Regions from separate parts of the Mesorhizobium sp. M1409 genome, predicted to be linked through region 1. Evidence: riboswitches for the same ligand, from Rfam matches in the RefSeq annotation. Region 1 holds a riboswitch; each other region holds the start of a gene.
What was found. Region 1 has a riboswitch for cobalamin ahead of bluB (5,6-dimethylbenzimidazole synthase). Riboswitches for the same ligand answer to the same signal wherever they lie in the genome.
Positions count from the first base shown of each region.

Region 1 (4,279 bases):
ATCGCCAATTCGAACGACCCCGAAGCGACCTCGAAGAAAGTGGTGACGGCGTTCAAGCAACTGCTCGAAGGCCTGCTCAAAAAGCCGGGTTCGCAATCGAACTGAAATCCCATCGGTGGCCCGGCGCCACGGTAGGGCTTCGAACTCAGGTTAATAAAAGACCTTACGACAGCCAGTTCGGCGGTGCCGGCAGCTTTCACGATAGGAATTTTTTCTTGATTCCATGACCTCAGCTATGGTACATATTCGTCCATGGTGCTGATTTGCGCCAGTGACCCGCCGCACAGGCGGGTTTTTCGGTTGATGCTCCGTCAGCCAACGCGCCGGCGAAGGCTGCGAAGGAAACCCGTTAACCCGAGTTCGTTGCCCGGGCGCCAACCCGGCAATTGACAATCGCCGGGTTGGGTCCATCCTCTTTCACCACCTCTGAGGGGGAGATTCGGGGCATGTGGGATTTCGATATCGGCGGGTCGGTGTCCATAATGATGCGGACCTGGCCGTTCATTGTCTTTCGCATGATCGTCTATTTCGGCATCACGCTGGCCTACATCATGGCGACCGGCACGGGCGCTAGCGTCGGCTATGGCGTCGGCCACATCTCCACCGATCCCGACGGGCCGATGTCCTTTGCCTTGTGGGGCGGGGTGGTCGGTTTCGGCATCGTCTCGATCGCCGTCTACTGGATCCGCGAATACATCCTCTATGTCGTCAAGGCCGGCCACATCGCCGTCATGGTCCATCTGATCGACGGCCGTGACATTCCCGGCGGCCAGGACCAGATCGCCTACGCCAAGGATATCGTCACCCAGCGTTTCGCGGAGGCCAACATCCTTTTCGTCGTCGACCAACTGGTCAAGGGCGCCATCCGCGCCATCACCGGCCTCATCGGCGGCATCGCCGCCTTCCTGCCGATCCCGGGCCTGGGCGGCTTGATCTCCTTCATCAACACGGTGATCCGCCTGTCCCTGACCTATGTCGACGAGATCATCCTCGGCTACAACATCCGCATCAATTCGTCCTCGCCGTTCGAGACGGCGCGCCAGGGCGTCGTGCTCTATGCCCAGAACGGCAAGGTCATGGTCAAGAACGCCGTCTGGCTGGCGGTCATCATGTGGGGCGTGTCCTTCGTCATCTTCCTGCTGATGCTGGCGCCTGCCGGCGCCATTCTCTTCCTGATGCCCGGCCAACTCGCCGGCTGGGCCTTCGTGCTCGCCATCGTCTTCGCCTGGGCTTTCAAGGCGGCGTTCATCGAACCCTTCGCCATCGCCTGCCTGATGCAGGTCTATTTCAAGACCATCGCCGGCCAGGTGCCCGATCCCGACTGGGACGCCCGGCTGGCCGAGGCGTCGTCGAAGTTCAGGGAGCTTAAGGATAAGGCGCTGGCCTCCTTCGGCGGCTCGCGTTGGGGCACGGCCGGCGCGACAAGCTGATCGGCGAGGCTCGCCGGCGTGGCAGCAACGGTGTTGAGGCGCGCCACGGTCGATTTGAGCAACGCTTCACCTTGCCCGGAAAAAACCTCGCTCATGATCAGTTCCGGCAACGGCAGCCGCCGTCCCCAGCCATGCGTTTCAAGGTCCGGCTTTGGCGCGAACTCCGAGACACGGCCGACGCAGAGATAGGCGACCGGGGTCACATGCTCCGGAATTGACAGCAGGCCTTTCAGCGCTTGCGCCTCGATGATGCTGACCCAGCCGACACCGACGCCTTCGGCGCGCGCCGCCAACCAGAAATTCTGCACCGCGCAGACCGTGCTGTAGAGGTCCATCTCCGGATTGTGCCAGCGTCCCAGCGGCGAACCTTCCGAGCGCTGCCGGTCGCAAGTGATGCAGATGTTGAGCGCGCTTTCGCAAATGCCTTCCAGCTTGAGTTTGCGGTAGAGCGCCTGGCGCTCTTCCTCGATGGCCGGCAATTCCTGCTCGCGCGCCGCCAGGAACAGGTCGCGCACCTTTTCCCGTCGTTCGGCATCGCGAATGACGATGAAATTCCAAGGCTGCATGAAGCCGACCGACGGCGCGTGATGAGCGGCAAGCAGCAGCCGCGCCAGCACCTCATCGTCGAGCGCGGTGGGCAGGAAGTGGCTGCGCACATCACGCCGCGTGAACATGGCGCGATACACCGCATCGCGCGCATTCTGCTCAAATCCGTCGCCAACAAGAACGGTCATGGTTTCCGGCATCGCTTGTCCCCTTGCGATTGCAATCAATGCCATCCGCCTGACCATGCGGATGACGATGCCTGCCAGGCCGGTCTTCTGGCTTGGGATCAACCCGCGTCCGGTGCCTTCCCGTCATCGACAGTGGCACATACCGGCGCGGTCCCCCTTACAGCGTTGGGCACGCCACGGAGTTCAACCGTGTTCCCGATTCTCCCGCTTGCGGCGGGCACCAGGCAGTGCCACCGACCTTACTCCGAAGCGCGGACGACGCCAATGCCTGCAGCGACGCGAATGGACGCAGGCGCGATTTTCCCCAATCATCGGCCGCCCGTGCATGGCCTTTGTCGATCCGGGTCACTAGATTAGGACGATGGCTACCCGTCTCTATACCCATCCAGTCTTCCTTGAGCACCTCACGCCGCCCGGCCATCCCGAGCGGCCGGACCGCCTGCGCGCCATCGAGCGCGTGCTGGACGACGAAGCTTTTGCCGCGCTCGATCGTATCCAGGCGCCGGAAGGCGACGAGGCCACCATCCTCTATGCCCATCCCGCCGATTTCGTCGCCCGCGTGCGCGCCGCCATTCCCGACGAGGGAATCGCCCGCATCGACGCCGACACCACCGCCAGCCCGAAGAGCTGGCAGGCGGCGATCACCGCGATCGGTGCGGCCAACGCCGCCGTCGACGACGTCTTTGCAGGCCGCGCCGACAATGTCTTCGTAGCCGCTCGGCCGCCCGGCCACCATGCCGAAAAAACCACGTCGATGGGTTTTTGTCTGTTCAACACCGCGGCGATCGCGGCGCGTTATGCGCAGAAGAAGCATGGTGTCGAGCGGGTTGCCGTCGTCGACTGGGACGTGCATCACGGCAACGGCACGCAGGATATTTTCTGGGACGATCCGTCGGTGCTCTATTGCTCGACGCACCAGATGCCGCTCTACCCCGGCACCGGCGCGAAGAACGAAACCGGCGCCGGCAACATCGTCAACGTACCGCTGGCGCCGCAGACCGGCAGCGAGGTGTTTCGCGATGCCTTCCTGTCGCGCGTGCTGCCGGCGCTCGACAATTTCGCGCCCGATCTGATCATCATTTCGGCCGGGTTCGACGCGCATCACCGCGATCCGCTGGCCGAGATCAACCTGACCGAGGACGATTTCGACTGGGCGACCGGCCAGCTGATGCAGCGCGCCGCGCGTCACAGCGGCAACCGGCTCGTAAGCCTGCTCGAGGGTGGCTACGATCTGCAGGGATTGGCATTTTCGGTCGCCGCCCATGTCGGGCGACTGATGAAAGGATGAATGATGGCCGGTGAGACCAACGAAGATGTCAAGGCGATGAGCTTCGAACAGGCACTCGACGCACTCGAAAAGATCGTCGATGATCTTGAGCGTGGCGACGTGCCGCTCGACCAGTCGATTAAGATCTATGAGCGCGGCGAGGCACTGAAAGCGCATTGCGACCGGCTGCTGAAGGCCGCCGAGGACAAGGTCGAGAAGATCAGGCTGTCGCGCGATGGCAAGCCGGTCGGAACGGAGCCGCTTGACGCGGATTGAGGCGGTCCGAACGGTGGTCTTGCCTCACCGGCTTTTGGACATGATCATGATCGAGGATAGAACGCGTCCCGATTGAAAGCGCTCCAGGACAAGAGGAGATACGGAAGCGATGTGCAGAAACATCAAGACCCTGTTCAATTTTGATCCGCCCGCTACCAACGACGAAGTCCGCGACGCGGCACTTCAGTTCGTCCGCAAGCTGAGCGGAACGACGCGGCCTTCGAAGCAGAATCAGCATGCCTTCGACCACGCGGTCGAAGCCATCGCGGCATCGGCGCGCGAACTGCTTGATTCACTCGAAACCCATCAGCATCCGCGCAATCGCGAAGAAGTGGCGGCCAAACTAAGGGCGAAATCGGCGATCCGGTTTGCCTGATACGTCCAGGCTGCCTCTGGCGCTGACGAGGAGAGTTCATGAGCTTTTTCCCGGGGAAAGACCCTGAAGTCGGCGACGCCTTCGCCAGCGACCAGATCGAGCTTATGGTCATCCCGAATGCCAAGGACATTGGCGGTTTTCAGGTGCGCCGCGCCCTGCCGACCGCCAAGAGGCGGTTGGTTGGACCGTTCATCTT
Region 1 covers NZ_JAMYKV010000026.1:19,995-24,273, reverse strand. The annotation lists gene NKG99_RS19950 (TetR/AcrR family transcriptional regulator) at 1-105, shown strand, start outside; gene NKG99_RS19945 (hypothetical protein) at 447-1,430, shown strand; partial or broken gene bluB (5,6-dimethylbenzimidazole synthase) at 1,547-2,164, opposite strand; cobalamin riboswitch at 2,225-2,404, opposite strand; gene NKG99_RS19935 (histone deacetylase family protein) at 2,526-3,452, shown strand; gene NKG99_RS19930 (exodeoxyribonuclease VII small subunit) at 3,456-3,707, shown strand; gene NKG99_RS19925 (DUF2277 domain-containing protein) at 3,817-4,083, shown strand; gene NKG99_RS19920 (pirin family protein) at 4,122-4,279, shown strand, end outside.

Region 2 (4,279 bases), on a different contig from region 1:
CGAACAGTGTGCCGCAGATTCGCTTGAGGCGCAGAAAGCCTACATTTCGCAGTTGAAACTTGGCGGAGCAAAGCTAGTTATCGGCGTCGATCGGCTCGACTACACCAAGGGCATCGACAATCGGATTAAAGCTTTCGATCTGCTGGCAGTCGAGCCGCAACGTGTCTCGCTCTTGCAAATCGCAACTCCCTCACGTGGCGACATCCAAGCGTACAGCGAATATCGGCGCGACGTCGAAAGACTCGTCAATCAAGTCAACAACCGGCATGGCACGGACGAGTGGATGCCGATTATCTATGAGAACAGGTCGTTCACCCAAGCTGAGATAGCGGGTCTTTACAGAGCCGCGCGTGTTTGCGTTGTGACGCCGTTGCGCGATGGCATGAATCTTGTGGCGAAAGAATACATTGCTGCACAAGATCCGATGGACCCTGGCGTTCTGGTGTTATCGAAGTTTGCCGGCGCGGCCGAAGACTTCGGCGAGGACGCCCTGCTGGTAAATCCGAGGCTCTCCGACGAGATAGCTACCGCGATCTCAAGAGCGGCCAGCATGCCGCGCGAAGAACGCATCCAACGCTGGCGGAGGATGATGGACAAACTTGAAGCGTATACGATCCACCATTGGTCAGCGGACTTCGTTCGGCAACTGGACAGCAGCCGGGTTACGGTCCCTGCGGATCACTTCCACTATGTTGGCTTGGGCTGGATCAGCGAGGCCCAAATGCCTTCGTATCGGACCGAGCCAGAATTGCACACCGCGCTGACGCGTGCACTGGATAAAAACTGGGTCCTGCCGATCGTATGATGCAGAATATGAAGCACGCGAGCTTTGCCTGCATTTGCGCATCCCTCAATGCCGAGCGCTTGGAGAGAGAGATACTTATCCTGACCGCCTGAATGCGGCTTAAGCGGCTTATCGGGACCACAGTCGGGCTTTGCATCAGACCCTTGAGCCAGGCTCCGTCAGTGTGGTCTCTTGCCGCCGAGCGGAGTCATCACGATTGCCTAGTCACCCGTGATGACGACTGGCGTGCCAATTCCCCTCGGACCACGGTTTGGCGCTCACTCCGAGAAAACCGCTTCTACCACGCACGCACGGCTTGCGGCCGCATCGTTAAACATCGCCACCAATGCGATCTTCTGCATTCTAATGACGTTGTCACGCGCTTGAAGTCTTGTCCGAAATCCTTCATCGGCGACCTGCGAGGGATGTCGCAGCCCGACAGGGATCCATTAGTTGGACTATGGTGGCAGCGGAGCAGCGCCGCCAATGGGCGACTGAATATTTCACAATGTTAGACAAGCGTAAAAGCGAAATCACATAACGACATAAACATTTCGTTATGCGTCATTGACAAAAGAGCGGACTGCTGTGATTGTCTGCGTGTCGTGGTTCTCGCGTGCGGCGCTGCCGCAGCGGAGCTAAGAGGGAAGCCGGTGCAATGCCGGCGCTGCCCCCGCAACTGTTAGCGGCGAGCCAACCCCACTCATGTCACTGAGGCGAATACCCTCAGGAAGACGGGTAGAGGCTATGACCCCGCGAGCCAGGAGACCTGCCACGGCGGATTACGTCCATGGGCGGGGTGTCTCGGTGGCCGCTGCAAGCCGGCGTTCGTGCCGGTCTGCTAGCGCCTTCCTTGTCATCGGCGCCCCAACCATCGGGGTATGACATGACTGACTCTCAGGAAATTCCTGTAGCAACGCTCGGCGTGCCGCGCTTCGGTCGTCGGCGAGAACTGAAATTCGCGCTTGAAAGCTACTGGTCCGGAACATCGTCCGCTGGCGACCTTCTCACGACGTCGAAGGCGCTCCGTGCCGCTAGCTGGGAAGAGCAGCGCGATCGCGGCGTGTCGAAAATCCCGTCGAACGACTTCTCGCTTTACGACCATGTGCTCGACACCGCAGCCATGGTCGGGGCCGTTCCATCCCGTTACGGCTGGAATAGCGGCGAGGTCCCACTTGACATCTACTTCGCAATGGCGCGCGGCAACCAGGGTCAGACGGAGGATTGTGGACACGCTGGTCACCAGGAGGAGGCTCATGGACCTGGTGTAACCGCGATGGAAATGACCAAGTGGTTTGACACCAACTACCACTACATTGTGCCGGAACTCGATGATGATCAGACGTTCGCCCTCTCGTCATCGAAGCCGGTCGATTACTTCCTCGAGGCTAAAGCTCTCGGCATTCACACACGCCCAGTCATCCTTGGACCCATCACCTTCCTCAAGCTGGCGAAATCGCCTGCCGAGGGGTTCGGTCCCATCGCGCTCCTACCGCGGCTGCTGCCCGTTTACGAGCAAGTCCTGCAGAAGCTGAAGCTGTCGGGAGCCGACTGGGTGCAGATCGATGAGCCAGCGCTTGTCCTCGATCTGAACCCGAACGAACGAGCTGCGTTCGAATTCGCCTATGGCCAGCTGTCGAAAGCCGCGCCCGAGCTGAAGATCATGCTGGCTACGTATTTCGGGTCGCTGGGAGACAATCTCGAAACCGCGGTTTCTCTGCCCCTGGCCGGGCTGCATATTGATCTCGTGCGCGCTCCCGAGCAGCTGGAAACGGTGGGTCGGCTCGCTCCGAAGGATCTGGTGCTCTCGCTTGGCTTGATCGATGGCCGCAACGTCTGGCGTGCGAACCTGCCCGCCATTCTCGACCGCATCAAACCGATCGTCGCCGGCTGGCCCTTGGACCGCGTCGAGATCGCGCCTTCTTGCTCGATGCTGCATGTGCCGATTGATCTGCGCATGGAGACGGAACTCGACGCCGACATCAGGTCGTGGCTCGCCCTCGCGGCCCAGAAGACCGACGAGCTGGTCTTGCTGGCCCGGGCCCTGTCCCAAGGCAGGGATGCGGTGGCAGGCGCGTTGAAAGCGTCTGCCGAGGCTGCCGCCACGCGCGTGACATCCACGAGGATCCATGACCCGCTTGTTCAGGGGCGGATCGCTAGCATTGAGGACAGCGCGAAGCGACGAGAGAGCGCTTTTGGCGAGCGCTCCAGAGTCCAAGCCGGCTCACTCGGGCTGCCGCCGTTCCCGACGACGACCATCGGGTCCTTCCCGCAGACGCCGCAGGTACGCAAGGCGCGGGCCGCTCATGCGAAGGGCCAGCTGAGCTATGTCGACTATGAGACGTTCCTGAAGAAGGAGATCGAGGCTGCAATTCGCTGGCAGGAAGAGATCGGGCTGGACGTGCTGGTGCACGGTGAGTTCGAGCGAAACGACATGGTACAGCATTTCGGCGAGCAGTTGTCCGGCTTCGCGCTCACCCAGCATGCCTGGGTACAAAGCTATGGGTCGCGCTACGTGCGTCCCCCCATCATTTTCGGCGACGTATCGAGGCGCAATCCGATGACAGTGCGCTGGTGGCAATTCGCCCAGTCGCTTACGGAAAAGCCCGTGAAGGGAATGCTCACAGGCCCAGTCACCATTCTCAATTGGTCTTTTGTTCGCGACGACGTACCCCGCTCCGAAGCCTGCCGCCAGATCGCGCTCGCCATCCGCGACGAAGTGAGGGATCTCGAAAGGTCCGGCGCAAGGATGGTCCAGATCGATGAGGCCGCGTTTCGCGAAGGATTGCCACTGCGCCAATCTGACTGGAAAGTCTATCTCGACTGGGCTGTCGAATGCTTCCGGATCGCTTCAACGGGTGTAAAGGACGCGACTCAAATTCATACCCACATGTGCTATTCGGAGTTCAACGAGATCATTCACGCGATCGCTGAAATGGATGCGGATGTCATTTCGATTGAGACGTCGCGCTCGAAGATGGAACTGTTGGACGCCTTCACGAGCTCCAAATATCCGAACGAAATCGGTCCCGGCGTTTATGATATTCACTCACCACGCGTCCCGGAAGCCGGCGAGATTTCGGACTTAGTCATGCTTGCCCGCGAGCGACTGTCCGACGGCCAACTGTGGATAAACCCGGACTGTGGCCTCAAAACACGCAAATGGGAGGAGGTCCGCCCTGCCCTCATGAACATGGTCGCTGCGGCGCGCGCGCTCCGGCAGAAAGTGCAGGCGTGAGGCTTCTCTTCCTCACCGTGTGGGGAGTTGCCGGCTGGCGGACGTCGGCCGGGAATATGCCAACCCGATCACACTCTTGGAATAAGCCACTCGGCGAAAATGTGCAATTTTCCTTCGGCACGTGTCCTCATCGCGCAGAAATATAAATGTGACACTACGCTATAGTATTGGTCCTTGGGAACATACAGGCCCCGCGCCTCGAACAAATCGTACACACGTCGTTTCTCAAAGTAGACTGCTTGGCATGTTCGCTCAGG
Region 2 covers NZ_JAMYKV010000024.1:73,985-78,263, forward strand. The annotation lists gene NKG99_RS19280 (alpha,alpha-trehalose-phosphate synthase (UDP-forming)) at 1-805, shown strand, start outside; cobalamin riboswitch at 1,374-1,575, shown strand; gene metE (5-methyltetrahydropteroyltriglutamate--homocysteine S-methyltransferase) at 1,671-4,022, shown strand.
Region 2: linked by a shared signal. The riboswitch ahead of metE (5-methyltetrahydropteroyltriglutamate--homocysteine S-methyltransferase) and the one ahead of bluB (5,6-dimethylbenzimidazole synthase) in region 1 are both predicted to bind cobalamin.

Region 3 (4,279 bases), on a different contig from region 1:
TGGGGACCGGGTTAATGCCGCGCTGCCGCAGCGCATCAAAAAGGGAGTCGATCGGCGCGACATCGGCGGCGAGCAGCATCGAGCGGTAGAACAGGATCGGCACGACCTTTCCCTCCCCCTCGAGGGGAGGGTGGCCCAAAGGGCCGGGTGGAGTCGGTACGACCGGACTCGACGTCTCTTTAAGTTGGCGCGTCTCGGAGAGGACCCCACCCCCGGCCTGCGGCCGGACCCTCCCCTCGAGGGGGAGGGGGACGACGCCGCGTTCGGGGTCGTAGTAACCGGCTTTCGGCACTGCGACCGGCTCTGCTACGTCCGCATCAGACCCCGCCAACCTTGCCAGCCTCCGCATCAGCGCGCTCATATTCGCCGGGCCGCCCTCGCGGAAATAGTCGAGCAGGCCGTCGAGTTCTTCGCGCGGCAGCGTCGAGGCTTCGATCAGGCGCAGATCCTCGTCGCGGCATTCGCCGGGCAGCAGCGCCAGTTTTATGCCGCGCTCGCGGGCGGTCGAGGCAAGCTGGTCGCAGCCATAGCGCCACCAGTCGTAGCCGCCGAGGATGCGGACGAGGATGATTTTGGCGTGGCGGGCGACGCTATCGACCCAGAGGTCAACGGACATGGGATGGCGCAGATCACGCAGGGCGGCCAGCCGCATCGAGGGCAGGCGGCCGGCATCGGCCTTCCACGCGGCCGCAAGGCCTGCAAGATCGCTGTCGGTGAAGGACAGGGCCACGATATCCGCCGGCATCTGCCGCAGATCGACCGGCTCGGCGAGGTCGTCGAGCGAGGCGGATGTCGTGGTTAGGATGTGCATCGCGACCCGTGTCCGAAATCAGCCGGCGAGTATACGCTCGATAGCCGGGCGGTTCAGCCCCTTGAGGCCAATGACGACGAGGCGCGAGCGGCGGTCGTCCGTGGCGGTCCAGGCGCGGTCATAATAGTGGTTGACGCGCGGCCCGACGGCCTGCAGCAGCAGCCGCATCGGCTTGCCGCCGACCTCGACGAAGCCCTTTATGCGCAGCACGTTCTCTTCCTCGGCGGCGGTGGCGACGCGCTTTGCCAGTTCATCGGGATTGGCGATCGAGGCAATGTCGACGATGAACGTGTCGAAGTCGTCATGCTCATGGTCGAATGCGCCGTCGTGATGGGACTTGCGGTTTTCGATGTCATCCTCGACGGCCAGACCGAGGCCGAGCAGCACCGAGGGATCGACCTTGCCGTGCGACGTCGGCACGATCTTCACCGCGCGAGCGGAGTGTTCGTTGATGATGGCATTGGCGCGGGCGGTGCCGGCTGCGTCCATCAGGTCGCTCTTCGACAGGATGATCAGGTCGGCGCAGGCGATCTGGTGCTCGAACACCTCCTCGACCGGATCGTCGTGATCGAGCGTCTCATCCTGGGTGCGCTGCGCCTGCAAGGCATCCATGTCGTTGGCGACGCGGCCGTCGGCCAGCGCCGGGCCGTCGACCACGGCGATCACACCATCGACGGTGACGCGGCTCTTCACGCTTGGCCACTGGAAAGCCTGGACCAGCGGCTTGGGCAGCGCCAGGCCCGAGGTCTCGATCAGGATGTGGTCGATCCTCGGCGTCAGCGCCAGGATCTGGTCGAGCGCCGGGACGAAGTCGTCGGCGACGGTGCAGCAGATGCAGCCATTGGCCAGTTCGACGATGTTTTCCTCCGGGCAGGTATCGATGCCACAGCCCTTAAGGATCTCGCCATCGATGCCGATGTCGCCGAATTCGTTGACGATGATGGCAATACGCTTGCCGCCGGCGTTTTCCAGGAGATGGCGGACCAGCGTCGTCTTGCCGGCGCCGAGAAAGCCGGTGACGACGGTGCAGGGAACACGGGAGACGGAAACGGTCATTTCAAGTCCTTCAGCATGTCGAGGGGAGGGATGCGGGCAACGAGGCCGCGCTTCAGGCTGTCGGGACGGCCGCGCCACGGGATCAGGCCGTCGGTCGAGGTGGCGAAGAGCTTGGCGCCGGTAACGAGGTCGGCGCCGCTGGTCGCGGTCAGGTCACCGAAGACATAGCTCCAGCAGCCGTCGCGCAGGATGGCGGCGCTGAGACGTCGCTTGCAATTGCCGAGGCATTCAACGCCGCGGACACGAATGTTGTCGCCAGATGCGGCGCGGCGCGTGTCGTCCGCCAGCAGTTCGCCAGCGCGAGGATGGGCGTCGGAGCCGGTCTCGTCGCGACAGGAGGCGCAGACGATCACGGTGACGCCGGCCAACGCATCATCGTGCCCGGACGAAACATCCGCTGTGCCAGCCGAAAAACTGCTGTCGTGGTCCAAAGATCGGCTCCTTGCCCGGAAACCCGCCGGGCGATCGGATTCTAAAGTCGCGGACGGCAGGTCTCCTGGCTCGCGGGTCATCGCCTTGGTAGCCGCCTTCCCGGGACCATCCCAGTGGCTTTCGGCCTTGGCTCTTCGCTTACAGTTGCGGGGACAGCCGCGGATTTGGGACAGATATCCCTCACCGCATTCCCTCTTGGCTCCTCTCGTTGAAGAGAAGAGACCGTCTCGACCGGGATTTAGGCTTTTGCGGGTAGCGGTGTCAACGCGAGCTTACGACACGGTTAGGTCGGCCAACGCCGGACCCAAGTCACCGGCGGACGTCACTTCGATGTGTTCGAGGCCGAGCCAGCCCTGCATCTGCTTCAATTCCTCGAACAGTTCGACGGCGGTCCGCGGCGGCGCGTTGGGCTCGGCGTAGGCGGCGTGGACGCGCAGCACGCCGGCCGGCCGGTCGGCCTTGAGATCGACGCGCGCCACGATCCTGTCGCCGAGCAGGAACGGCAGGACGTAATAGCCGTATTGTCGCTTGTCGGCCGGCGTGTAGATCTCGATGCGGTAGTGGAAGTCGAAGAGACGCTCGGTGCGCGACCGCTCGAAGACGACCGGATCGAACGGCGCCAGCAAGGCTCGGGCCTCGACCTTGCGCGGCAGGCGAGCGTCCCGGTGAAGATAAGCCGGCTTGTCCCAGCCTTCGACACGCACCGGCAAAAGCTCGCCTGTTTCGACCAGTTCCTCCAGCCGGCCCTTCATGTCCGCCGGCGACAGCCGAAAGTAGTCGCGCAAATCGCCTGATGTCGCGATGCCGTGGGCGCGGGCCGAAATGCGCAGCAATTCGCGGTGCGCGTCCTCGGCGGCCGGCACCGGCAGATCGAGGATCGCCTGCGGCAGCACACGCTCGGGCAGATCATAGAAGCGTTCGAAACCGCGACGGTGCGCAGTGGTGATGCGCCCGGCCCAGAACAGCCATTCGAAGGCATGCTTGGAGTGGCTCCAGCCCCACCAGCCGCCCGAGCCCTTCTGGCCTTCGAGCGCGGAAGCGGCGATCGGGCCGCGATCGGCGACCTGGCGGTAGATCTCTTCGATATAGGCGGCATGTTCGCGGCCCCATTTGGCGAGGCCCAGATACATCTCATCGCCGCGCTCGGCCCGTTCCATGCGCCAGCGCATCAGCGGGTATGTCTCGACCGGCAGGAAGGAAGCCTCGTGCGCCCAGTATTCGAACACCGTGCGCTTGCGCGTCACAGCCGCGTTGTCGAGCAGAGCGAGCGGGTAGGGGCCAAGGCGCGAATAGAGTGGCATATAATGGGCGCGCACCACCGCGCTGACGGAATCGATCTGCAGCAGGCCGGTGCGGGCCAGTACCCGGGCGAAGTGCCGGCGGTTCGGGGTGCCGATTGGGCGGGGATCGAGAAACCCTTGGGCGGCAAGCGCGATGCGCCGGGCCATGGGGAGCGAAATCTTTTCCTTCATGCAGGCGTCACTCTGAGGGCGATTGAGGGGTGATTCCGGCCGATGCTAGCAGGGTTTTGGCGGCAACCATGTCAGGAGAGAAAAGTGGAGTAAAAAGCGAAGGAAATCAAACAAGAGGGGATCGGACCAGTTTGCCGCGATATGCCGTCCAGGTCGGTGTTTTGAACAAGGTTTGACTTGCTTCGCTGGAAGTGCTGCGCTAACCCTCGCCGCGTTGCAGCATAGGCCCTTAAAACGGTTCAGCGGTTAAACTGTCACGCTTCCGCATTAGGGTCCGGTGCTGTAATCAACGTGGATTGGCGCCAACGGAAAGCCGAGCATGAACGCACTCTTGAGCTCATACCTGCCCATCGTCCTGTTCATCGGCGTGGCGCTGGTTGTCGGCCTGGCGCTGCTGGCCGCGCCCTTCCTGGTGGCCTACCGCAATCCCGATCCCGAAAAGCTCTCCGCCTACGAGTGCGGTTTCAACTCGTTCGATGACGCCCGCATGAAATTCGACATCCGCTTC
Region 3 covers NZ_JAMYKV010000033.1:33,601-37,879, forward strand. The annotation lists gene NKG99_RS23085 (cobaltochelatase subunit CobN) at 1-811, opposite strand, end outside; gene cobW (cobalamin biosynthesis protein CobW) at 830-1,867, opposite strand; gene NKG99_RS23095 (DUF1636 family protein) at 1,864-2,298, opposite strand; cobalamin riboswitch at 2,337-2,540, opposite strand; gene NKG99_RS23100 (winged helix-turn-helix domain-containing protein) at 2,572-3,771, opposite strand; gene NKG99_RS23105 (NADH-quinone oxidoreductase subunit A) at 4,091-4,279, shown strand, end outside.
Region 3: linked by a shared signal. The riboswitch ahead of NKG99_RS23095 (DUF1636 family protein) and the one ahead of bluB (5,6-dimethylbenzimidazole synthase) in region 1 are both predicted to bind cobalamin.